DNA from 3 places in the Amycolatopsis sp. NBC_00438 genome. Region 2 is predicted to be linked to each of the others. Evidence: riboswitches for the same ligand, from Rfam matches in the RefSeq annotation. Region 2 holds a riboswitch; each other region holds the start of a gene.
What was found. Region 2 has a riboswitch for S-adenosylmethionine ahead of thrC (threonine synthase). Riboswitches for the same ligand answer to the same signal wherever they lie in the genome.

Region 1: another riboswitch for S-adenosylmethionine. It lies ahead of OG494_RS42950 (methionine ABC transporter ATP-binding protein); the one in region 2 lies ahead of thrC (threonine synthase).
Region 3: another riboswitch for S-adenosylmethionine. It lies ahead of OG494_RS03145 (aminotransferase class V-fold PLP-dependent enzyme); the one in region 2 lies ahead of thrC (threonine synthase).

Annotation. Positions count from the first base shown of each region.
Region 1 covers NZ_CP107923.1:9,314,905-9,322,661, forward strand. The annotation lists gene OG494_RS42935 (transglycosylase family protein) at 1-749, shown strand, start outside; gene OG494_RS42940 (hypothetical protein) at 999-1,349, shown strand; gene rsmA (16S rRNA (adenine(1518)-N(6)/adenine(1519)-N(6))-dimethyltransferase RsmA) at 1,359-2,201, shown strand; SAM riboswitch class I at 2,314-2,404, shown strand; gene OG494_RS42950 (methionine ABC transporter ATP-binding protein) at 2,612-3,625, shown strand; gene OG494_RS42955 (4-(cytidine 5'-diphospho)-2-C-methyl-D-erythritol kinase) at 3,775-4,737, shown strand; gene OG494_RS42960 (ASCH domain-containing protein) at 4,734-5,141, shown strand; gene OG494_RS42965 (ABC-F family ATP-binding cassette domain-containing protein) at 5,146-6,912, shown strand; gene OG494_RS42970 (fatty acyl-AMP ligase) at 7,058-7,757, shown strand, end outside.
Region 2 covers NZ_CP107923.1:284,076-291,832, forward strand. The annotation lists gene OG494_RS01220 (DegV family protein) at 1-447, shown strand, start outside; gene OG494_RS01225 (ComEA family DNA-binding protein) at 590-1,306, shown strand; gene OG494_RS01230 (ComEC/Rec2 family competence protein) at 1,303-3,684, shown strand; gene thrC (threonine synthase) at 3,755-5,020, opposite strand; SAM riboswitch class I at 5,033-5,166, opposite strand; gene holA (DNA polymerase III subunit delta) at 5,303-6,283, shown strand; gene rpsT (30S ribosomal protein S20) at 6,335-6,595, opposite strand; gene OG494_RS01250 (DMT family transporter) at 6,959-7,757, shown strand, end outside.
Region 3 covers NZ_CP107923.1:651,498-659,254, reverse strand. The annotation lists gene OG494_RS03170 (DUF885 domain-containing protein) at 1-999, opposite strand, end outside; gene OG494_RS03165 (AsnC family protein) at 1,134-2,228, shown strand; gene OG494_RS03160 (RluA family pseudouridine synthase) at 2,225-3,154, opposite strand; gene lspA (signal peptidase II) at 3,151-3,750, opposite strand; gene OG494_RS03150 (hypothetical protein) at 3,828-4,469, opposite strand; gene OG494_RS03145 (aminotransferase class V-fold PLP-dependent enzyme) at 4,486-5,832, opposite strand; SAM riboswitch class IV at 5,871-5,985, opposite strand; gene OG494_RS03140 (M23 family metallopeptidase) at 6,079-6,732, opposite strand; gene OG494_RS03135 (potassium/proton antiporter) at 7,003-7,757, opposite strand, start outside.

The DNA of each region.
Region 1 (7,757 bases), 1.4 Mb from region 2:
AGGCCGGCACGTGGATGTCGATGCCGAAGGACGGCGAGCTGCCCCTCGAGGGCGCCACGGTCCAGATCAAGACGCTCAAGCACCTCACGCTCTTCGACGGGGCCAACGAGCCGAAGCAGGTCACGACGACCGCCGTCACCACGAAGGAGTTCCTGGGCGAGTACAAGCTCACCCTGGGCCCGGAGGACGCGGCCGAAGGCGGCCTGGACGTCAAGCTGACCGACGGCGCCGAGGTCCACATCAGCCGGACCGGCGTCTCGATGGTGAACCAGAAGGAAACCATCGCCCCGCCCGAGCAGAAGGTCGACGACCCGGACCTCGACAAGGGCAAGACGCAGGTCGAGGACCCGGGCACGCCGGGCGAGAAGATGGTGACCTACAAGGTCACGCAGAAGAACGGCAAAGAGGTCTCGCGCGAGTCGATGTCGGAGCAGGTGATCACTCCGGCCAAGCCGAAGATCATCCACGTCGGCACCAAGAAGGCCGCGACCCCGGACATCGGCGACGGTTCCGCGTGGGACCGCATCGCGCAGTGCGAGTCCGGCGGCAACTGGGCCATCAACACCGGCAACGGCTACTACGGCGGCCTCCAGTTCGACAAGCAGACCTGGAACGCCTACGGCGGCTCCCAGTACGCCGCGCTGCCGAACCAGGCTTCGCGTGAAGAGCAGATCGCGGTGGCGGAGAAGGTCCGCGCCGGCCGCGGCGGCAGCTACAGCGCCTGGCCGGTCTGCGGCAAGAAGGCCTGACTTCCGCTTTTCCGAAACGGCCCCCACCTCCGGGTGGGGGCCGTTTCGCGTGATCAGGCGAGATACCCGCCTGATCACGCGGGTTCCGCCTGCGGTCACGTGTGTCGAACGTCCAATCACGCGTGTCGGCTCCTCGATCACGCGAGCCGACCCTTCAAGTACGCGAGCCGACTGTCCGGGTACGCGGGCCGACCCTCCCCGCACGGATATTCGGGTGCCCCGGCCCCAGGACCTGGTCAGACTGGGTCCGTGGAGGAGTACTACCAACGGCACAAGCTCCGGTACTTCCGCGTGGCACTGACCCGGCTGACGTGGCCCGCCGAGCGGCAGCAGGCGTGGTTGCGCGAGATCGGCATTCCCGTCTGCGCGGACGAACTCGCCCTGGAGTTCGACGACTTCTACGAAGACCTCGGACGCAGCCCAGGACACGGCGAGGCCACACCGGCCCTCGCCGAACTCGATTGCCTGCTCACACGGATGAGCGGCGAAGTCAACGCACACCTCTGGACGTTCGATGCTCTCGCGGCCGAGCCGGACTGGCGGCGGGTGCGCGAGCTGGCCACCGCTGCCCTCGCGGTGTTGCCGGACCATGCTGGGTAAGCTCACCCGGTGGTTGAACTGTTGGGACCTGCCGAGATCCGCGGGCTGGCGGCCGAGCTGGACGTGCGGCCGACCAAGAAGCTCGGGCAGAACTTCGTGCACGATCCCAACACCGTGCGGCGGATCGTCGACCTCGCGCGCCTCGGCCCGGACGACGTCGTCCTGGAGGTCGGGCCCGGGCTCGGCTCCCTGACGCTCGGGCTGCTGGCCGCCGGGGCGCGGGTCGTGGCCGTCGAGATCGACCCGAAGCTGGCCGAACGGCTGCCGAAGACCGTCGCCGAACGCGGGCCGGACGCCGCGGGCCGGCTGGACGTCCTCGAGGCCGACGCCATGCGCGTCTCGAAGGCGGATCTGCCCGCCGAGCCCACCACGCTTGTGGCCAACCTGCCCTACAACGTCGCCGTGCCGGTCGTGCTGCACCTGCTGGCCGAGCTGCCGTCGCTGCGCCGCGGCCTCGTCATGGTCCAGACCGAAGTCGCCGACCGGATGGCCGCCGGCCCCGGCAGCCGGATCTACGGCGTCCCGAGCGTCAAGCTCGCCTGGTACGGCTCGGCGCGCAAGGTCGCCGCGGTGCCACGCTCGGTGTTCTGGCCGGTACCCAACGTCGATTCGGCGCTCGTCGCCTTCGAACGCGGCGACGCGCCGGCGTCCGAGGACCGGGACCGGCTGTTCGGTCTCGTGGACGCCGCGTTCTCACAACGCAGGAAGACGCTCCGCGCGGCGCTCGCCGGCTGGGCCGGGTCGGCCGAGCGGGCCGGTGAGCTGCTGGTGGCCGCCGGGATCGACCCGAAGACCCGCGGTGAGCAGCTGGACGTGCACGACTTCGCGCGGCTCGCCGCCGTCGCCGGCTGACCGCGGCAAAATACGTCCTCCGCGGTGCCCGTCTCGCGATCCGGACACCTCCAGTCGTGTGATCTGGCCCAACAGGCTTGCTTTCGCTCCTCGGGATCGGTTTTACTCAGTACGTCCATCCCGAGCGACTGAGAGACCTGGCTCGCCGAAGTCGCAGCAACCACCCTCCGCAGGGCAGGTGCTACCGCCAGGACCGATGGAGGCCGTCCCGATGAAGAGGGTTGCTCGCCCGCTGCTGCTGACCAAACGCCGCGTTGTCGACGAGGGTCGCCGCTCCGTGACCGCATGTCGACGCTCCAACTGAGCTTGCTCGACCCGTCACACCTCTTCTTCATGCACCGTCCATAGAGGACGGACACTTGCTTGCGGCCGGACGCGTACATCTACGCGCCCCGTTTTCTGGAGCCTTCGTGATCACCGTCGAAAACCTGTCCAAGTCCTTTGCCCTCAACGGAAATCCGGTCGTCGCGCTGCACGATGTGAGCGTCGACGTCCAGGCCGGCTCGCTGTTCGGCGTGGTCGGCCCGGCCGGGTCCGGCAAGTCCGTTCTCGCCCGCTGCATCGCGCTGCAGGAGCGGCCCGACCGCGGCGTCGTGCGGCTCGACGGCCTCAACACCGGCACGCTCGACGGCCGCCGGCTCCGCGAGATCCGCCGTCAGCTCGGCGTCGTCGGCACCAAGTCGGAGCTGATCGCCGAGCGCACCATCGCCGGCAACATCGCGTCCCCGCTGGAGCAGCTGGGCATCGACGGCCCGCAGCGCCGCAGCAAGGTCGGCTCGCTGCTCGACCTCGTCGGCCTGACCCCGCGCGCCGCGCAGCGTCCCGGCGAGCTGACCGCCGGCCAGCTCCGCCGCGTCGCCGTCGCGAAGGCACTCGCCGCGGCCCCCGCGGTGCTGCTCGCCGACGACCCGACCGCCGGCATCGACCCCGAAGAGGCCGGCGCGGTGCTCACCGTCCTCGACCGGGCGCGCGCCGAGCTGGGCGTCACCATCGTGGTCACGACGCCGGACGCGAGTGTCGTCCGCCGTGTCTGCGACGACGTCGCGGTGCTCGAAGACGGCACGGTCGTCGAGCGCGGCTCCGTGCTCGACCTGATCTCGAACCCGGGCAGCCGCACCGCGCAGGCGCTGCTGCCGGCCATCGAGACCACCCGCGCGCAGGCGTCGCGCTACGACCGCTCGGTCGACGTCGTGCTGGTCGGCTTTGCCTCGGTCGGCGCCCTGCTGCCCGAGGCCGCGGGCCGCTTCGACGTCGAGTTCGCCACCATCGGCGGGGGCCTGACCCGGATCGGCGACACCCCGGTCGGCCGGTTCCGCCTCGGCGTCCGCGGCGAGCGGGCCGACGCGGCGCTGGCGTGGGTCGCCGAGCGCGGCGGCCACGTCACGCACACCGCCCGCGGCCCCCAGGGTGTCGCCGCGGCCTGACCCCAAAGCCGGCCCCCAAAGCCGTGAAGGGCACCTTCAGGGACTCTATGTCCCTGAAGGTGCCCTTCACGGCGTTCAGCGGGTGCCGGGCGCTCGACGTCCTTTCTCCTGGCGGGAAGCCGGCCGGTGCGGGCACGTAGGCTGGTCGGGTGCTCGCTGTAGTCCCGCCCCCAGTCACCGTCCGGGTCCCGGCCAAGGTCAACCTGCACCTGGCGGTCGACGACCTGCGCGAGGACGGTTACCACGAGCTGGTGACCGTGTTCCAGGCCTTGTCGTTGACCGACGAAGTGACCGTCGCGGTCACCGACGACCCGGGCCTGGAGATCTACGGCGAGGGTGAGGGTTCGGTGCCCACCGACGCCACGAACCTGGCCTGGCGCGCCGTCGAAGCGCTGGCCGCGCACGTCGGCCGCACCGAGGAGCCGAAGGTCCGCGTGGTGCTGCGCAAGGGCATCCCGGTCGCCGGCGGCATGGCGGGCGGCAGCGCGGACGCGGCGGCGACGCTCGTCGGCCTGGCTTCCCTCTGGAACCTCGAAATCACCCGCGACGAGCTCGCGGAGATCGCCGCCGGCCTGGGCAGCGACGTCCCGTTCGCGCTCTACGGCGGCACGGCGCTGGGCACCGGCCGCGGCGAGCAGCTGGTGCCGGTGCTCTCGCGGCACACGTTCCACTGGGTGCTGGCCTTCGACCAGCGCGGCCTGTCGACGCCGAAGGTGTTCGGCGAGCTGGACCGGCTGCGCGCCGAGGGCAACCCGCCGCGGATCGGCGCGCACACGCCGGTCGTCGAGGCGCTGGCCTCGGGCGATCCGCGTCAGCTGGCGCTGCTGCTGGGCAACGACCTGCAGGCGGCGGCGGTTTCGCTGCGGCCGGGGCTGCGCCGCACGCTGCGCGCCGGCGTCAACGCGGGCGCGCTCGCGGGCACGGTTTCCGGCTCCGGCCCGACGTGCGCGTTCCTCTGCGAAGACGCGCAGACGGCGGTCGAGGTCGCGGCCGAGCTGTCGGGTGCGGGGGTGTGCCGCACGGTCCGCGTGGCCCACGGCCCGGTGCCGGGCGCGCGGGTGGTCGGCGGGGACGACGCGCCTCGCGCCGCGCCGCCGCGGGTGCACGCGTGAGGCGCGCTGAGTTCGCGTTCCCGGGGCCGTTGCGGGACAAGCTCGTCGGGGCGATCCTCGACGGCACGAAGACGACGACGTCCGCGCTCCTCGCGGGTTATGAAGCCGACGGCGAGGCGCCGCCCGTGGCCGGCGAGCGCGAACTGGTCGTCGACTCCGCCGACAAGGGTGTCGCGATCATCGAGATCCGCGAGGTGCGGATCCTCCCACTGTCCGAAGTGGACCTCGCGCACGCGGTCGGTGAGGGCGAAGGCTTCACGACCGTCGCCGGATGGCGCGCGGACCACACCTCCTTCTGGCACACGGCGCAAGTGCGCGCCGAGCTGAAGGATCCCGAATTCACCGTGGACGACACGACTCCGATCGTGGCGACCCGGTTCACGATCGTGGAAAGGATCGGCTGAGCGCATGGCCAACCTGGTCAACCTGGAGGCGGTGAGCAAGTCCTACGGGGTGAAGCCACTGCTGGACGGCGTCTCGCTGGGCGTCGCGGCCGGGCAGCGCATCGGTGTCGTCGGCCTCAACGGCGGCGGCAAGACCACGCTCCTCGAAGTCCTTTCCGGACTCGCCGAGCCGGATACCGGTCGGGTGAGCCACGTCGGCGGGCTGCGGATGGCCGTCGTCACCCAGCGCACCGAGCTGCCGGACGGCAGCAGCGTCGGCGAGGTCGTGCTCGAACGCTACGGCGCCGAGCACGAATGGGCCGCGGACGCGCGCGTCCGGTCCATTGTGGACGGACTGGGCATCACCGCGATCGGGCTCGACACACCCACCGCGAACCTCTCCGGCGGCGAGCGGCGGCGGGTGTCCCTGGCCGCCGCGCTGACCGGCGAGCTCGACCTGGTCGTGCTCGACGAACCGACCAACCACCTGGACGTCGAAGGTGTCCAGTGGCTCGCCGACCACCTGCTGAACCGGCGCATCGCGGTCGTGGTCGTCACGCACGACCGGTGGTTCCTGGACACCGTCGCGAGTGTGACCTGGGAGGTCGCCAACGGCCGCGTCGAGAGTTACGAAGGCGGTTACGCGGACTGGATCTTCGCGCGCGCCGAGCGGGCGCGGCTGGCCGCGACGGCCGAGGAGAAGCGGCAGAACCTGGCGCGCAAGGAACTGGCGTGGCTGCGCCGCGGCCCGCAGGCGCGCTCGTCGAAGCCGCGCTACCGCATCGACGCCGCCGAGGCGCTGATCGCGGACGTGCCGCCGCCGCGCGACACCGTGGAGCTGATGGCGTTCGCGAAGCGGCGGCTCGGCAAGACCGTGCTGGAGCTGGAAGACACGACGTACACGGTCGGCGAGCGGACGCTGCTCGACCACGTCACCTGGCGGGTCGGCCCCGGCGACCGGATCGGCCTGGTCGGCATCAACGGCTCGGGCAAGACGTCACTGCTCAAGCTGCTCGGCGGCGACGTCGAGGGGTCGACCGGGCGCCGGATCCAGGGCACGACCGTCGCGCTCGCGCACCTGCGCCAGGAGCTCGACGACCTGCCCGCCGACCTGCGGGTGCTGCAGGCGATCGAGCAGATCGCCGGGCGCGTGGTGTTCGGCAAGCAGGAGATGACGGCGTCGCAGCTCGGCGAGAAGCTCGGCTTCCCGCAGGCCCGCCAGTGGACCCCGGTCGGCGACCTGTCGGGCGGCGAGCGGCGCCGGCTGCAGCTGTGCCGGCTGCTGATGGCCGAGCCGAACGTCCTGCTCCTCGACGAGCCGACGAACGACCTGGACATCGACACCCTGCAGCAGCTGGAAGACCTGCTCGACGGCTGGCCGGGCACGATGGTCGTGGTCTCGCACGACCGGTACCTGGTGGAGCGCGTCTGCGACACGATCGTCGCCCTCTTCGGCGACGGCCGCATCACCCACCTGCCGGGCGGCATCGAGGAGTACCTGAACCGCCGCGCCCTCGCCAAGGAGCCCGCGGGCGCGACGGCCCCGACGGCGGCGAAGGCCGAGGCCAAGAAGTCGGCGGCGGACCTCCGCGCGGCGCAGAAGGACCTGGGGCGCCTGGAGCGCAAGCTCGACCAGCTGCATTCCAAGGAGGAGAAGCTCCACGCGGCGCTGCTGGAAGCGGCGACGGACCCGGCGAAGCTGATGGAGCTGAACGCGCAGCTGAAGGGCGTCAAAGGTGAGATCGAGGACGTCGAGGCGCGCTGGCTGGAGACGTCCGAGCTGCTGGAGTGACCGGTCCAACGTTGAAAGCCGTGAAGGCCTCCTTCCCGGCCGTAAGAGCCGGGAAGGAGGCCTTCACGGCTTTCCTGCGCAGGTGCTCAGGCCGGTTTCCGCGTTGATCGGCGGATGGTGACGGCCAGCCAGTAATCTGACGCCCATGAGCAGGTTCGTGGACACGCTCGTCGCCACCGCGGCGGGTCGAGGTCAGCAGCGTGGCATGGTCACCGGGGAGCCGAAGGAGCCGGTCCGGCGGACTTGGGCCGAGGTGCACGAACAGGCCCGGCGGATCGCCGGTGGCCTGGTCGCCGGGGGATTCGAACGAGGCACGGCGGTCGGGGTGCTGGCCGCCGCGCCGGTGCTGATCGCGCCGACCGTGCAGGCCGTGTGGCTGGCCGGGGGCAGCGTCACCATGCTGCACCAGCCGACCCCGCGGACCGACCTCGCCGAGTGGGCCGAGGACACCGTGCGGGTGCTCGGGATGATCGACTCGGACCTGGTGCTGCTGGGCGAGCCGTTCGACCAGCTCGCCCCGGTGCTGGAGCAGAAGGGCATCGGCTTCAAGCTGATCAAGGACCTGGCCGATGCCGAGCCGCTCGCCGAGGCCGTCGTCACCGATGAGGGTGAGACCGCGCTGCTGCAGCTGACCAGCGGGTCGACCGCCGACCCCAAGGCCGTGCGGATCACTTACGGCAACCTCTACTCCAACGTCAAAGCCATGGTCGACCGCGCGGAGTTCGACTTCGACACCGACGTGATGGTGTCGTGGCTGCCGACGTTCCACGACATGGGGATGGTCGGCTTCCTGACCGTGCCGATGACGTTCGGCGTCGAGCTGGTCAAGATCACCCCGGTCGAAT
Region 2 (7,757 bases):
CCGAAGGCGGTCGAGGCGGCGGCGATGACCGCGGCCAAGTGCTCGTCGACGTTGTTCGTCGTGGAAACCCTGGAGTACCTGCGCCGCGGCGGCCGGATCGGCCCGGCGGCGGCGCTGCTCGGGACGGCGCTGGCGGTGAAGCCCGTGCTGCACATGTCCGACGGCCGGATCCTGCCGCTGGAGAAGGTCCGCACGATGAACCGGGCGATCGCGCGGCTGGTCGAGCTGGCGGCCCGGGCCGCGGACGACGACGACGTCGAGCTGGCCGTCCACCACCTCGCGTCGCCCGAGCGGGCGGTCGAGCTGGCGAACCGGCTGGAGGAGGCCGTGCCGCGGTCGGCGGGCTGCGTGGTCTCCGAGCTGGGTGCGGTGATCGGCGCGCACACCGGCCCCGGCGTGCTGGGCGTGGTCGTGCAGCGCACCGTGCCGGCCCGGCCGGACGCCTGACCCTCCAGCATCTCATCCGGGTACGACGAAAACGGCCGTTCCCGGACCGGTCCGGCGTGATCCGTCCACAACACCCCGGTTGTCCACAGGTCGCGACGGCACCCCTGTCGGACGCCTCCCCGCGGGCCCTAACGTCGATCGTGTGTTCGAGCAGCCCGCCCGGGATCCGGGCCTCCCCGTCAACGACCGGCTCGCCTGGCTGGCCGACCAGCTCTCGCCCGACGCGAGCACGGTCGGACCCGGCGGCCGGCTGGTCCGGCGCTGGCTCCCGGGCGGAGCGACCGGCGCGGGCCGGCGCCGCTGGGCGTTCGCCGGTGTCTTCCTAGCGGTCGTGGTGCTCGTCCTCGGCTCGGTCGCGCTGCTGGGCGGCCGTCCGGCGCCCGAGCCGCCACCACCGCTGCCCAGCGCGAAACCCGTGGGTGAGGCGCCGGCCGCGCCCAAGGCCGGTCTCGTCGTCAGCGTGGTCGGCCGCGTCCGGTCGCCCGGCCTGGTCACCGTGCCCCAGGGATCCCGGGTCGCCGACGTGCTGCGCGCCGCCGGGGGAGCCGACCCCGGCGCGGACCTCACGGCCGTGAACCTCGCCCGCAAGGTGACCGACGGCGAACAGCTCGCGGTCGGGATCCCGGCGCCCGTCGCGCCGCCCGGCGCCCCCGAAGGCGGCGGCGGGAAGGTCGATCTCAACGCGGCGTCCACGGACCAGCTGGACACCCTGCCCGGCGTCGGCGAGGTGATGGCCAAGCGGATCGTCCAGTGGCGCACCGAACACGGTGGCTTCACGAAAGTCGAGCAACTGCGCGACGTCGACGGCATCGGCGAAAGCAAGTTCGAAAAGCTGCGCGAGCAGGTGACGGTCGGATGAGCGCCCTTCCCGCGACCGACACCCGGCAGGACCTGCGCCTGGTCCCGGCGGCGCTCGCGTGCTGGCTCGCCGCCCTGGCCGGGCTGCTCTTCGGCTGGTGGACGGCGGTCGCCGTCGGTCTCACCGCGGCCGTGCTGGCCGGGGTACTGCTCTGGCGGGCCCGCAGCCGGTCGCGCGGGCTGGGCGCGGCGGCGGCGTTGCTGGTGCTCGGCCTGGTCGCCGCGGGTCCGATCGCCTGGCGGATCCACGACGCGGAGCGTGACGGCCTGCGCGCGGCCGCGGCCCAGGGCCTGCCCGCGAAGCTCGAGGTCGTCGTCGCGGAGCGGCCGAGGCCGGTGCGGAGCGCGGGGTACGCCGATCGGCAGGCGGGCGCCCGGTCCGTGGTGCTGACGGCCGACGTGCGCACGGCGTCCGTCGACGGGCAGCCGGTCGTCTCGTCCGGGCGGGTCCTGCTGCTCGCGCCGGTCACGGAGTGGGCGGGAATGGTACCGGGCCAGGAAGTTCTGGTGGCGGGCCTGCTGATGCCACCGCGTGGCTCGGATCTGACCGTGGCGGTGCTGTCCGTGTGTGGCCCGCCGGGCGAGGCGGGTCCGGCGCCGTGGTGGCAGGAGGCCGCGGCCGGGCTGCGGTCCGGCCTGCACGACCTGAGCCGGACCTTGCCGGAGGAACCCGCGGGGTTGCTCCCGGGGCTGGTACTGGGCGACACGAGCGCGTTGTCACCTCGGGTCGAGCAGGAGTTCGTCACGGCGGGCCTGGCTCACCTGACCGCGGTCAGCGGGGGAAACCTTGCCGTCGCCTGCGGTGCGGTCCTGCTCCTGCTGCGGGTGCTCCGGCTGGGCCCGCGGTTGTCGGCCGTGGCGGCGGGCCTGTGCCTGGCCGGGTTCCTGGTCCTGGTGGGCCCGGAACCGAGCGTGCTGCGCGCCGGGGTCATGGCGGCGGTCGCGTTGCTGGCCTTGGCGCTGGGACGGCGAGGTTCGGCGCTGCCCGCGCTGGCCTTCGCGGTGTGCCTGCTGGTCGTGGCGGATCCGGCGATGGCCACGGACTTCGGGTTCGCCTTGTCGGTCTTCGCCACCGCGGGGCTGGTTCTGCTGGCTCCGCGCTGGGCCGGCGTGCTGGTCCGCCGCGGCGTCCCGCCGGGCTTCGCCGAAGGGCTGGCGATCCCGCTCGCCGCCTTCGTGGTGACGGCGCCGGTGCTCGCCGGGATGGCGGGCACGGTGAGCCTGGTGTCGGTGCTGACCAACGTGCTCGCCGCGCCCGTCGTCGCCCCGGCGACGGTGCTCGGGGTACTGGCGACGGTCGCCGCGCCGTGGTGGCCGGGTGCCGGGACGTTCCTGGTGCGCCTGGCCGGCCCGGAGGCCGAGTGGCTGATCTTCGTGGCGCGGCACGGCGCGCGGGCCCCGGGCGCGGTCGTGGCCTGGCCGGCCGGCTGGGCGGGCGCGCTGCTCGCGGCGGCCGTGCTCGCGGTGCTCGTGTTCGCGGTGCGGTACCGGCGGGTCCGGCTGCTGCTGGCGGTGGTGATCGTCGGCGCGCTGCTGGTGTTCGTACCGGTGCGGGTGCTCGCGCCGGCGTGGCCTCCGCGGAACTGGGCGATGGTCGAATGCGACGTCGGCCAGGGCGACGCGGTCGTGCTGGCGACGGCCGAGCCGGGGCGGGCCGTGGTGGTGGACACCGGGCCCGAGCCGGGGCCGGTCGACGAGTGCCTGCACCGGCTCTCGGTCGACCGGATCCCGTTGCTGGTGCTGAGCCACCTGCACGCCGACCACATCGGCGGGCTCGCGTCGGTCTTCGACGGCCGGTCGGTCGGTGGCATCGCCGTCGGGCCGGGGCGGACGCCGGAGTGGGCGTGGCGGCAGGTCGCCGAGGAAGCGTTGAGCCGCCACGTGCCGCTGGTGGAACTGAGCCCGGGTGAGCGGGTCGACCTGCCCGGGCTGGCGCTCGACGTGCTCGGGCCGACCTACGTGCCGGAACGCCCGGCCGGTCGGCAGGACGGCACGACGATCAACAACAGCTCGGTCGTCCTGCGGGCCGAGACGGCGGCCGGGCGTGTGCTGCTGACCGGTGACGTCGAACTGGCGGCCCAGGCGGACCTCCTGGCCGACGTCGGAGATCTGAAAGCGGAGGTGCTCAAGGTGCCCCACCACGGTTCGCGGTACTCGCTGCCGGCGTTCCTCGCCGCGGTGGCCCCGCGGGCGGCGCTCATCAGCGTCGGCGCGGGCAACACCTACGGTCATCCCAGCAAGTCCACAGTGGACACGCTGTCGGCGCTCGGCGCCCTGGTGACCCGGACCGACACGGACGGCGACACGGCCGTCGTCCCGGACCCGTCAGGGCCCGCGATAGCCCGGCGGGGTGAGCCACGAGGGCCGCCTCGCCGCTGACTTGATTCCGTTGCCCGGCAACGCGTTCCCGCCGGGGGCAAGCCTGGGCTCGCCCCCGGCGGGGGAGACGTCAGTAGCCGAGGGCCTGGTTCACGGCCGCGGCCGACGCCGGCACGGTGGCCTTGGGGCCCACGTGGTTCTCGATGGCGTCGAGGGTCTTGAGGCCGTCGCCGGTGATGAGGAGCACCGTCTCGGCGTCCGGGTCCAGCTTGCCCGTCTCGACCAGCTTCTTCGCCGTGGCGACGGTGACCCCGCCGGCCGTCTCGGTGAAGATGCCCTCGGTGCGGGCCAGCAGCCGGATGCCTTCGACGACCTCTTCGTCGGTGACGTCCTCGATCGAGCCGCCGGTGCGGTTGACGATGTCGAGCACGTACGGGCCGTCGGCCGGGTTGCCGATCGCCAGCGAGCGGGCGATGGTGTCCGGCTTCACCGGCTGGACGACGTCGTGGCCGGCGCGGAACGCGGCCGAGACCGGCGAGCAGCCGGTGGCCTGGGCGCCGAACACCTTGTATGGGCTGGCGTCCACCAGGCCGAGCTGGCCCAGCTCGCGGAAACCCTTGTCCACCTTGGTGAGCTGCGAACCGGAGGCGATCGGCACGACGATCTGCGGCGGGATCCGCCAGCCGAGCTGCTCGGCGACCTCGAAGGCGAGTGTCTTCGAACCCTCGGAGTAGTACGGGCGGACGTTGACGTTCACGAAGGCCCAGCTCGGGTGCTCGCCGGCCAGTTCGGTGGCGAGGCGGTTGACGTCGTCGTAGTTGCCGTCGACGGCGATCAGGTCGCCGTCGTAGACCGCGGTGGTGAGGATCTTGGCGCGTTCGAGGGACTGGGGGATCAGGACGACCGACTTCCAGCCCGCGCGGGCCGCCGCGGCGGCGACGGCGTTGGCCAGGTTGCCGGTCGAGGGACAGGCGAGCACGTCGAAGCCGAACTCGCGGGCCGCGGCCAGCGCGACGGCGACGACGCGGTCCTTGAACGAGTGCGTCGGGTTGCCGGTGTCGTCCTTGACCCACACGCGCTTGAGGCCGAGTTCCTTGGCCAGGCGGTCGGCGCGGATCAGCCGCGTCGCGCCGGGCTCGGTGTTCGGGATCTCTTCGACGTTGGACGGAACCGGGAGGAGCTTCTTGTAGCGCCAGATGTTCTTGGGGCCGGCCTCGATGTCTTCGCGACGGACGCGGCCGAAGTCGTAGGCGACCTCGAGCGGCGAGAAGTCTTCGGCGGAGACGAACTCGGGGGCGAGCGGCTGCCGGTGGCCCTCTTCCTTCGACACCAGTTCGACGGCCGGTCCGAGATCCGGGGTCTTGGTGGTGGAGGTCGTGCCGAGGGTTGCGGTCATCGCGAGGTTCCTTCCTCATCTGCCCCGCCGAAGCGGGCCGGAATTGGCACCGTGGTCGTCAGCTATCCCGCGATCGCGGGATGACAGGCTGTACGCCGGTTGCCGGGGCTTCGTCGGGCCGTTCCCTCTGCCCCTCTGGATGAGCGGTATTCAGTTGTCGGTGCGCGCCAAAGAGCGCGCCGCCTCCAGGACACCGTACGACATGGTGCTCGAGGCGTGCCATGGTGCCCGCTCGACATCACCGGAGCGGGCGCACCGGGAAGCAAGTGAGAGGATTCCCGGGTGACCGCGCAAGCCACCGCCCCGGCCCCGCTCCACCTGGTCCTGGGTGAGGAAGAACTGCTGATCGAGCGGGCCGTCCGCGAGACGCTGGCCGCGTCCCGCGCGATCGACGCGACGGCGGAGCTGACGCGGGCCCGGGTGTCCGATCTCACAGCGCCCGAGCTGGCCGAACTCGTCAGCCCGTCGCTGTTCAGCGAGGGCCGGGTGATCGTCCTCGAGTCGGCGCAGGACATCTCGCAGGAGCTGGCCGACGCCGTGGCTTCGTACCTGAAAGACCCGGCGGACGGCATCGTGCTCGTCGTCGTGCACACCGGCGGTGGACGCAGCAAGGCGGGCAAGACGCTCCCGGCGGTGCTGAAGAAGGCCGGCGCCGAGGTGACGGAGTGCCCGAAGCTGACCAAGCCCGCCGAGCGGGAGCAGTTCGTCCGCCACGAGGTGCGCCGGGCGGGTGGCAAGATCGACCCGGCCGGGGTCGCGGCCCTCATCGACGCCGTGGGCTCCGACCTGCGGGAACTCTCCTCGGCGGCGATGCAGCTCGTGGCGGACGCCGGCGGGGTCGTCGACGCCGACGCGGTCCACCGCTACCACCGCGGCCGTGCCGACGTCACCGGGTTCGCGGTGGCGGAGAAGGCCGTGAGCGGCGACCGCGCGGCGGCCCTGGAGTCGCTGCGCTGGGCGATGCAGCTCGGCGTCCCGCACGTCCTGGTCGCCGACGCGCTGGCGGACGCGGTCCGCACGATCGCCCGCGTCTCCGGCGCGGGCCGCGGCAACCCGAACCAGCTGGCCGGGGAGCTGGGCATGCCGCCGTGGAAGGTCCGCAAGGCCCAAGGCCAGTCCCGCGGCTGGAACCAGGACGGCCTGGCCACCGCGATGCGGGTGGTCGCGCGGCTGAACGCCGAGGTCAAGGGCGTCGCGGCGGACCCGAACTACGCGCTGGAACGCGCGGTCCTGCAGGTGGCGGCGGCCAAGGGCGACCGCTGATCATGAAGAAAGCCCCGGCCGGGGCCGGGGCTTCTCCAGAGATCAGGCAGCTCAGAGCGAGTTGACGCGCTTCGCGAGCGCCGACTTCTTGTTGGCGGCCTGGTTGGCGTGGATGACGCCCTTCGAGACGGCCTTGTCCAGCTTCTGGGCGGCGTCGCGCTGCATCTCGACGGCCTTGGCCTTGTCACCGGAGTCAGCGGCTTCGCGGACCTTGCGGATCGCGGTCTTCACCGAGGACCGGATCGCCTGGTTGCGCTGACGCGCCTTCTCGTTCGTGGTGATGCGCTTGATCTGCGACTTGATGTTGGCCATGAGGCGCTCCTGCTTTCACTCGGTGAGCTTCGCCGCCGCGCTCGTGTGGCCCCGCGAAAGCGGGTTTCCTCCATGACGGAATGCCGCACGGCAACGAGCCACGACTTTAACAGCCCAGCTCCGGCCGCCCGCGACCGCGTCCTGCGAGGCCCGGATCACCGGGAGTACGGTGGACGGCGGTAGTGCCTAGGGTTCCGTCACCGGTCCGCCCGCAGTTCGAGTCACACCAGCGAGACAACCAGGAACCGGTGGGTCTGGTCCGAGCGGCACCATCGGCGGGTCCGGAAGGCCCGCCGTTCATCTGACGGGGCAAAAGCCTGGAGGACCCGGTTTTCGCGCGCGCGAAAACCCCTAAGGGGTCCTGTGAACACCACCGCTCTGTCCCTCGTCCTCGTCGCGGCCGTCGTGCACGCCGCGTGGAACCTGGCCGCCAAGCGGATCGAATCCGGCGGCACCCAGTTCGTCTGGCTCTACTACACGGTTTCCGCCGTCGCCCTGCTGCCGGTGACGGTCGTGCTGCTCGTCGTCGAGCCGCAACGTCCACAGTGGAGCTGGCTGCTGGCCGCGGCGGGCACGTCGGTGCTGCACGTCGGGTACGGCATCGTGCTGCAGCGCGGCTACCGCGTCGGCGACCTGTCCGTCGTCTACCCCGTCGCGCGGGGCACCGGGCCGCTGCTGTCGGTGCTGGCCGCCGTCCTGGTGCTCGGCGAACGGCCCGGCTGGCTCGGCCTGCTCGGCGCGTTCCTGGTGATCACCGGGGTGCTGGTGATCAGCACCGGCCGCCGCGGTGGCGCCGCGCACGACCCGGCCGCCGCGAAGGCACGCCGCGCCGGGATCTTCTACGGCGTGCTGACCGGCCTGACGATCGCCGGTTACACCCTGTGGGACGCGCACTCGGTGACCGGCATCGGCATGCCGCCGGTCGTGTACCTCGGCCTCGGCACGCTCATCCAGAGCGCCTTGCTCCTGCCCAGCGCGCGGGCCGGCCGCGCCGAGGTGACGCGGCTCTGGCGTGACCAGCGCCGCGAGGTGCTGATCGTCGGGCTGCTGTCGCCGATCGCCTACATCCTCGTGCTGTTCGCCCTGACGATGGCGCCGGTCAGCCTGGTGGCGCCCGCCCGGGAGCTGAGCATCGTGCTGGGCGGCCTCGCCGCGTGGCTGG
Region 3 (7,757 bases), 370 kb from region 2:
CGGCTCGACCGTCCACGGCTGCGGCGGGATCCGGCCGAACCACTTCGGCGCCTCGGCGTCGGCCCGGGCGATGGCCGCGCGGGCGGTCTCCAGCAGCTCGTCACCGCTGGTCCAGCGCAGGGTGGGGTCGGTGCGCAGGTGCTCGAAGATCGCGGCGAGGTCGTCGGTGCCGAACACCTCGGCGCCCAGCTCGCGGTACTCGCCGGCGAGCGCGGCGATCACGTCGAGGCCGGTCTGGTGCAGCTCCGCCGGGGTGCGGTCGGTGGTCGTGTGCAGCCGGGCCTGGCGCGCGTACGTCTCTTCGCCGCCGGGCAGCCAGGACAGGCCGGGCCGGTCGTCCGGGCGGCCGTGCGACGCCACCTCGGTGACCAGGAACTCGCGGTACGCGGCGAAGGCCGGGCGGACGACGTCGGCGAGCAGCTCGTCGCGGCGCCGCGCGAACTCGCCGTCCGGCGCGGGCTGGCGGCGCAGCGGGTCGGCGGCCGGGTCGGCGAGGTAGCGGTCCAGGTGCGCGACGGCGCCCTCGACCAGGCGGGCCACCGGGGTGAGGCCCTCGGCGAGGCCCTCGGTGTGGCGCCGCGCGGCCTGGCGCAGGAACTCCGGCACCGCGGCGAGCCGCCCGAGCTGGGCCTCGGCCGCGTCACCCGCGGTCACCGTCGTCATCGGCAGCGCGGTGAGCAGCATGGCCGCCGGGCCGGTGAACATGTCGGTCACGGTGAACTCGGTCATCCGGGAGTCGATCGCCGCGAGCCGGTCTTCCGCCGACGTGATCAGGACCTCACGGGTGACCCGGTCTTCGGCCGACAGCGTGGCCGGGTCCAGCGCGCGGGCGCGCTCGGCGAACTCCGTGAGCTGGGTGCGGTGGGCCCGTTCGGCGGCGGCCGTGACGTCCGGCAGCCCGGGTTCCGCCGGGCGGGTGCCCAGCAGCGCGGGCATCAGCGGATCGGCGGCGTACAGGGCTTCGACGAACTCGTCGGCGAGTTCGGTGACCGCGGTCATGGGCAGGACCCCCAGCGTCGATGGTGTGCTCGTTCGCGACCCTAACGGAGATCACCGACAGGAACGCGCGTTCGTTCGCCGGGGGCGGACGGCCTTCGGCGCGAGCGGTTCGGCGAGGCGGTAGCGTTCACCGAGTGGCTGTGACCGATCCCGTGGATACCCGCCTGCTCGCCGCGCTCGCCGAGCTGGGCAAGGCGGCCGTGCACGAGCTCGCGGCCAAGGTCGGCATGGATCCCCGCGAAGTCGCCTACCGGCTGGTCGCGCTGTCCGGCAGCGGGCTGCCGCTGCTCGTCGGCGTCGAAAGCGACCCGAACGGGCTGCGCGCGGCCATCGCGGGGTCGCCGCCGTCGTGGGCGAAGCCCGGCGTCCCCGGCTCGCCGCAGTTCCCGGCCCAGGCACCGCCGTCACAGCCGGTACCGATGCCACCCCCGAACGTCCAAGGCCCGTACAACGTCCACGGCGCACCGTCCGGACCGTACAACGTCCAAGGCGCGCCATCGGGGCCGTACAACGTCCAAGGCGCGCCGTCCGGACCGTACAACGTCCAAGGCGCGCCATCGGGGCCGTACAACGTCCAAGGCGCGCCGTCCGGACCGTACAACGTCCAAGGCGCGCCATCGGGGCCGTACAACGTCCAGGGCACGCCGTCCGGGCGTTACCCCGGCCCGCCGCCCCGGCCGCCGCAGCAGCAGTTCGCCCCGCCGCCCCCGCCGCGGCCCGACCCCGTGGTGAGCACGTGGGGCGTGCCGCAGACGGCGTCCTGGGCCCGCGGCGACGAGCCCGCGCGCCCGGCCGGCGCCCCCGGCGGCAAGAAGGGCCGGCTCGGCGAGGTGCTGGAGACCCAGGGCCTGGAGGGCGAGCAGCTGACGGTGCAGCTGCTCGAGGTCCAGGACCCGGCGGACTTCCTGTTCGGTGCGGCCGGCTACCGCCTGGAGGAGGGCGAACGCTCGGTCGTCGTGCACACGGAGATCACCAACCGCGGCGCGATCCCGTTCGCCTCGCTGCCGGACAACTACCTCGAACTGCTCACCGCCGACGGCCGGACGATCGGCAAGGCCCCGGTCTCGCTGACCTCCCGGCCGCCGCACAAGATCGGCGTCAAACCGGGCGAAACCCTCGGCGGCCACACGGTGTACGTCCTGCCGGACACGACCCGGGTGGTCTCGGTCCGCTGGAGCCCCCGGCCGGAACCGGACGAGCGCACCCTCATCTGGTCGATCGAGGACTAGTAGCTCTCGTCCTGCAGGATCTTCAGCGCGTTCGCCAGGTCGTCCGGGTACTCCGACTCGAACTGCACCCAGCGGCCGTCCGCCGGGTGGGCGAAGCCGAGCGTCTTCGCGTGCAGCCACTGGCGGTTCAGCCCCAGCTTGCGGGCCAGAACCGGGTCCGCGCCGTAGGTCAGGTCGCCGACACACGGGTGCTTCAACGCCGAGAAGTGGACGCGGATCTGGTGCGTCCGCCCGGTTTCGAGCTTGATGTGCGCCAGCGACGCCGCGCGGAACGCCTCGACGACCTCGTAGTGCGTCACGCTGGGGCGGCCGCCTTGGACCACCGCGAACTTGTAGTCGTGGCGCGGGTGGCGGTCGATCGGGGCGTCGATGGTGCCGCGCGTCGGGTCCGGGTGGCCCTGGACGATCGCGTGGTACCCCTTGTCGACCGTGCGTTCCTTGAACGCGCGCTTCAGCACGGTGTACGCATGCTCGCTCTTGGCCACGACCATCACGCCGGTGGTGCCCGCGTCGAGCCGGTGCACCACGCCCTGGCGCTCGGCCGCGCCGGACGTCGCGATGCGCAGGCCGGCCGCCGCGAGGCCGCCGACCACGGTCGGGCCGGTCCAGCCCGGGCTGGGGTGCACGGCGACGCCGACCGGCTTGGAGATCACCACGATGTCGTCGTCGTCGTGCAGGATCCGCATGCCTTCGACCGGCTCGGCGACGATCTCCACCGGGTTCGCCGGCTCCGGCAGCGTGACCTCCAGCAGGCCACCCGCGGCCAGCCGGTCCGACTTGCCCGCCGGGCGGCCGTCCAGCAGCACGTCGCCGGATTCGGCCAGTTCGGCGACGACCGTGCGGGACAGCCCGAGCATCTTGGCGAGGCCGGCGTCGACCCGCATCCCGTCGAGCCCGTCGGGCACCGGGAGCATCCGCGAGCTCACGCCTGGTCCTCCTGCTTGGTTTCCCCGGCCTGCTCGGCCTTCTTCTTGTCCTTGGTCGACGTGCCGTCGTAGTCCTTGCCCAGCAGGGACAGCAGCACGATCAGGGCGCCGCCGACGCAGATCGCCGAGTCGGCGATGTTGAAGATCGCGAAGCCCTTGCCGTTCGGCGCGAACGCCGAGATGAAGTCGACGACGTGGCCCTGCAGCCCGCCGGGCGCGCGGAAGATCCGGTCGGTGAGGTTGCCCAGCGCGCCGGCCAGCACCAGGCCGAGGCCGATCGCCCAGCCGATCGACCGCAGCCGCCGCGAGATCCAGATGATCGCGATGACGACGGCGAGCGCGACCAGGGCCAGCACCCACGTCATGCCGGTGGCCATCGAGAACGCGGCGCCCGGGTTGCGGATCACCTGCAGGTAGATCAGCCCGCCGAGGATCCGGACCGGCTCCTTGCCCTCCAGGTTGGCGGTGACCAGGTTCTTCGTCACCAGGTCGATCGCCCAGAACACCACCGCGACGGCGAACACCCAGCCCACCCGGCGCTTCGGCAGCAGCGGCTTCGCCGGGGCCTCCGGCGTCTCCTGGACGGGCTCGGGCACCGCCTCGGCGGCGGCGTCGGTGTCGGGTTCTCCAGCGCTGGACTCGGTGCTCACCGCACCATTGTCCACGGCGCTGGTCAGGGCGTGTCGGCGGCGGTGTCCGGGCGGCGGCGCAGCACGGCGGTGAAGGCCGCGGCGAACAGGATCGCCGCGGAGACCAGCACGCCCGCGGCGTCCGCCGAGAGCACCACGGCGACCAGCGCGAACGCCGCCGCGGTGAGCAGGACGAGCCGGCTGCGCTCGCAGGCGGCGAGCGCGAGCAGGCCGAGCGTGGCCAGCAGCGGGCCGCGCAGCCCGTCGCCGAGCCGGAACTGCCAGGACCCGACGAGGTCCAGCAGCGGGACGGCGAGCAGCGCGGCCACCGTGCCGAGGACGAACCGCCCGGTGTGGACAGCCCGCCCGGCCCGGCGCAGGCTCAGCGCGTACCAGAGCGCCGCGCCCAGCAGGACCACGTCGAGGGCGACCAGCCACACCGGTCCTTCGGGCAGGCCGGCGCCCGGTGCGTAGAAGTCGTCCTGGGTGAGCCACTGCGCGCTGTACCGGGGCCTGCCTATCCCGTCGGCGGCGCGCGCGTTCTCCTGGCTCATCGGCAGCGAGAACATGGTCGCGAAGTGGCCTTCGGCCGGGCTGCGCCGCGCCAGCAGCTGCGTCACGACCATGCCGATCTGCGCGAAACCCAGCAAGGCCAACGGAAACCAGAAACGCGGCACTCTCCCCATCGGCCCAGGCTAGCGCTCAGCAGAAGGGCGGCAGCTCCCGAGTGTCGCCGGCGGGCGCCCAGCGGCCGTCCACCTTCGTGTACTCCCAGCGCGCGCCGCGGGCGGCGATCTGGCGCAGGGCCAGCAGCACGCGGTCGACGTGCTCCTCGGTGCTGCCGAGGCCGAGGCTGACCCGCACCGCCTGCTGCCCTTCACCGCCGGTGACGCCGATCAGGCGCCTGGCCGCGATGTGGGCGCAGAAGGCGCCGTCGCGGACGCCGATGCCGTACTCGGCCGAAAGGACCGCCGCGAGCCAGCCCGGGTCGAAGCCGTCGACGACGAAGCTGACCGTGCCGACGCGGTCGACCGGCGCGTCGAACAGCCGCAGTTCGGCGCAGCCCGGGATGCTCTCGAGGCCCTTGCGCAGCCGGGTGAGCAGGGCCTGTTCGTGCGCCTCGACGGCGTCCCAGTTCCGGCTGAGGGTTTCGCAGGCGACGCCGAGCGCGTACACGCCGACCGTGTTGGGGGAACCGGCTTCGTGCCGCTCGGGACCGGAGTTCCAGACGACCGCGTCCTCGGTGACGAGCTTGGTCGCGCCGCCGCCGGCGAGGTACGGCCGGGCGGCGCGCAGCCAGTCGGCGCGGCCGATCAGCGCGCCCGCACCGAAAGGCGCGTACAGCTTGTGGCCGGACACGGCGACGTAGTCGACGTCCAGCTCCTTGATCGAGACCCGGCGGTGCGGCGCGAGCTGGGCGGCGTCGAGCGCGATGCGGGCGCCGTGCTTCCGCGCCACCGCCGCGATTTCCGCGACCGGGAGCAGTTCGCCGGTCACGTTGGACGCGCCGGTGATGACGACGAGCCGGGGCCCCTGCGGGGATTCCGCGAGGGCTTCGTCCACAGCGGACACCGCGGCGAGGCGGGTGCGCGGGGTCGGCAGGCGCCGGACGTTCGGGCCCTGCCACGGCAGCAGCGCGGCGTGGTGCTCGGTGTCGAACACGACCACGGCCGTGCGAGGCGGCAGGCTGCGGGCGAGCAGGTTGAAGGAATCGGTGGTGTTGCGGGTGAACACGACGGTGTCGGTCCGCCGCGCGCCGACGAAGCGGCGCAGGGTGTCGCGGGTGCGCTCGTAGAGCTTGGTCGAGACCTGCGAGGCGAAGCCGGCGCCGCGGTGGACGCTGGCGTACCAGGGCAGGAACTCGTCGACGGCCGAGCGCACGGCGTCGAGGCACGGCGCGCTCGCCGCGTGGTCGAGGTTGGCGTAACCGATGTCCCCGCCGGTGACGAGCGGGACCCGCAGCGAGGCGCCCACGACGGTCGGAAGTGCCTGCGCCGCAACGGTTTCGACGGGCTGGGGGGTGCTGGTGCGATCGATGGCGAGAGTCATCGGTGCCTCCTCGGCGATCCGGGGGACCCCCGGCGAGGGGCCCGCGCTTGCCCGTCGCACGGCGCGACCGGCCCGGTCTTCACCCGGGGCACCCCACCGCGGAAGGAGGGTTGCCGGCCAGCAAGCCGGGGCTTAACGCTGGCACTCATGACCTGAGACAGAAGGTAACCGAAAATCCGCGTGGCGGCCAACCCCCGCCTCACATGTTGAGACGCCGCTCACAAGTCGAGCAGCATCCGAGAAGCGTCAGAGCTTCGCGCGGAAATGGCCCGGAAGCTGCGTCACGGCGTGGTCCGCGAGGTGCGTCGCGGTGCCGGTGTACTGGTCCGCGCCGGCGGTGAAAAGCCAGCCGCCCAACGTCTTCCCGTCGATCGGCTCGCCGTGCGCGGCCGCGACCGTCGTCGACAGCCGGCCGTAGGCGACGCCGTTCCAGTCCGCCGCGGCCGCGTCCGGCAGCGTCCAGAGCGTGAAGTGGACGTGGGCGCCGGTGCTGCTGCCGCCGCACGGCAGGGCGTTGCCCGTCGAGCCGAGCACGTCGCCGGCCGCGACCTGCTCACCGTCGGTGACCTTGATGCCCTCCATGTGGTAGTACCCGGTGCGCCAGCCGCCGGCGTGGTCGATGGTCACCCAGTCGCCGCCCGCGCAGTGCTGCAGGTGGACGGTGCCGGCCAGCGGCGCCCGCACGGTCTTGTCGGCCGGGCTGAGGTCGAGGGCGTTCTCCACGCCGGTGCTGCCGTCGTCGGAGTGGATCCCGGCGGAGTACACCTGCTGGCCGGCCTTGAACGGCAGGGCCAGGGCCGGAAAGGGGCCCACCTCGGCGGCCGCGTCCGGAGCGACGGCGAGCCCGAGCCCCAGGACGGCCGCCACGACCAGACCAGCACCGCGCGCGTGAAGTTTCATCACCCTGCGTACTCCTTCTGCTCAACACTCACCCATTCGAGCTAACGAATGGAGCGGAGAGTAAGCCAAAAGGACGAACGCAGGGAAGCTCCCCGTGGGGTTTATTCACCCTTGCGGAAAAAGATCACCATGTGGGCGCGGAGATCGGACAAGCACCGGACAACGCCGAGATCACGTACCCGGGCCGCCGACACGGACGAAGGCCGTGAGGGGCACCTTCAGGGACTCTGAGTCCCTCAAGGTGGCCTTCACGGCCTTGGGCCCCTGGGGTCAGATGCCCGACTCGCCGCGCCAGCGGGCCAGGCGGCCGGCGCGGTCCACGGCGCGCAGGCGGCGCTCGACGTCGTCGCGGACCGTGGCCGTCGTGACCACCAGGAGCTGGTCACGCTCCTGCAGGCGACTGGTCTTCTGCGGTGTGAAGCCCGCGCCCTCGCGCACGACCAGGCTGACCGTCGCGCCCACCGGGAGCCGCAGCTCGGACAGGTAGACGCCGTGCAGCTTCGAGCCCGGCTGGATGCGGACCTGCAGCAGCTCGGCGCCCAGCTCGTCCAGGGGCGCGGAGTCGACGTCGAGCTCGTACGCCTCGGACTTCTTCGACAGCCCGAGCCAGCGCGCCAGCGGACCGAGGGTCGCGCCCTGGAGCAGCGTCAGCACGATGACCAGCACGAACACCGCGTCGACCAGGCGCTGGGCGCCGGGCAGCCCCTCCGACAGCGGGATCATCGCGAGCACGATCGGCACCGCGCCGCGCAGGCCGGCCCACGACAGGAACGCCTGTTCCCGCCAGGGCAGCCGGAACGGCAGCATCGACAGCACCACCGAGATCGGCCGGGCCAGCAGCAGCACGACGGCGCCCGCGACCAGGCCCGGCACCAGCGTCTCCAGCAGCCGGCTCGGCGACGCGAACAGCCCGAGCAGCACGAACAGGCCGATCTGCGCCAGCCAGCCCAGGCCCTCGGCGAACGACAATGTGTCGGAGCGGTGCGGCAGCCGGGAGTTGCCCAGGACCAGGGCCGCGACGTACG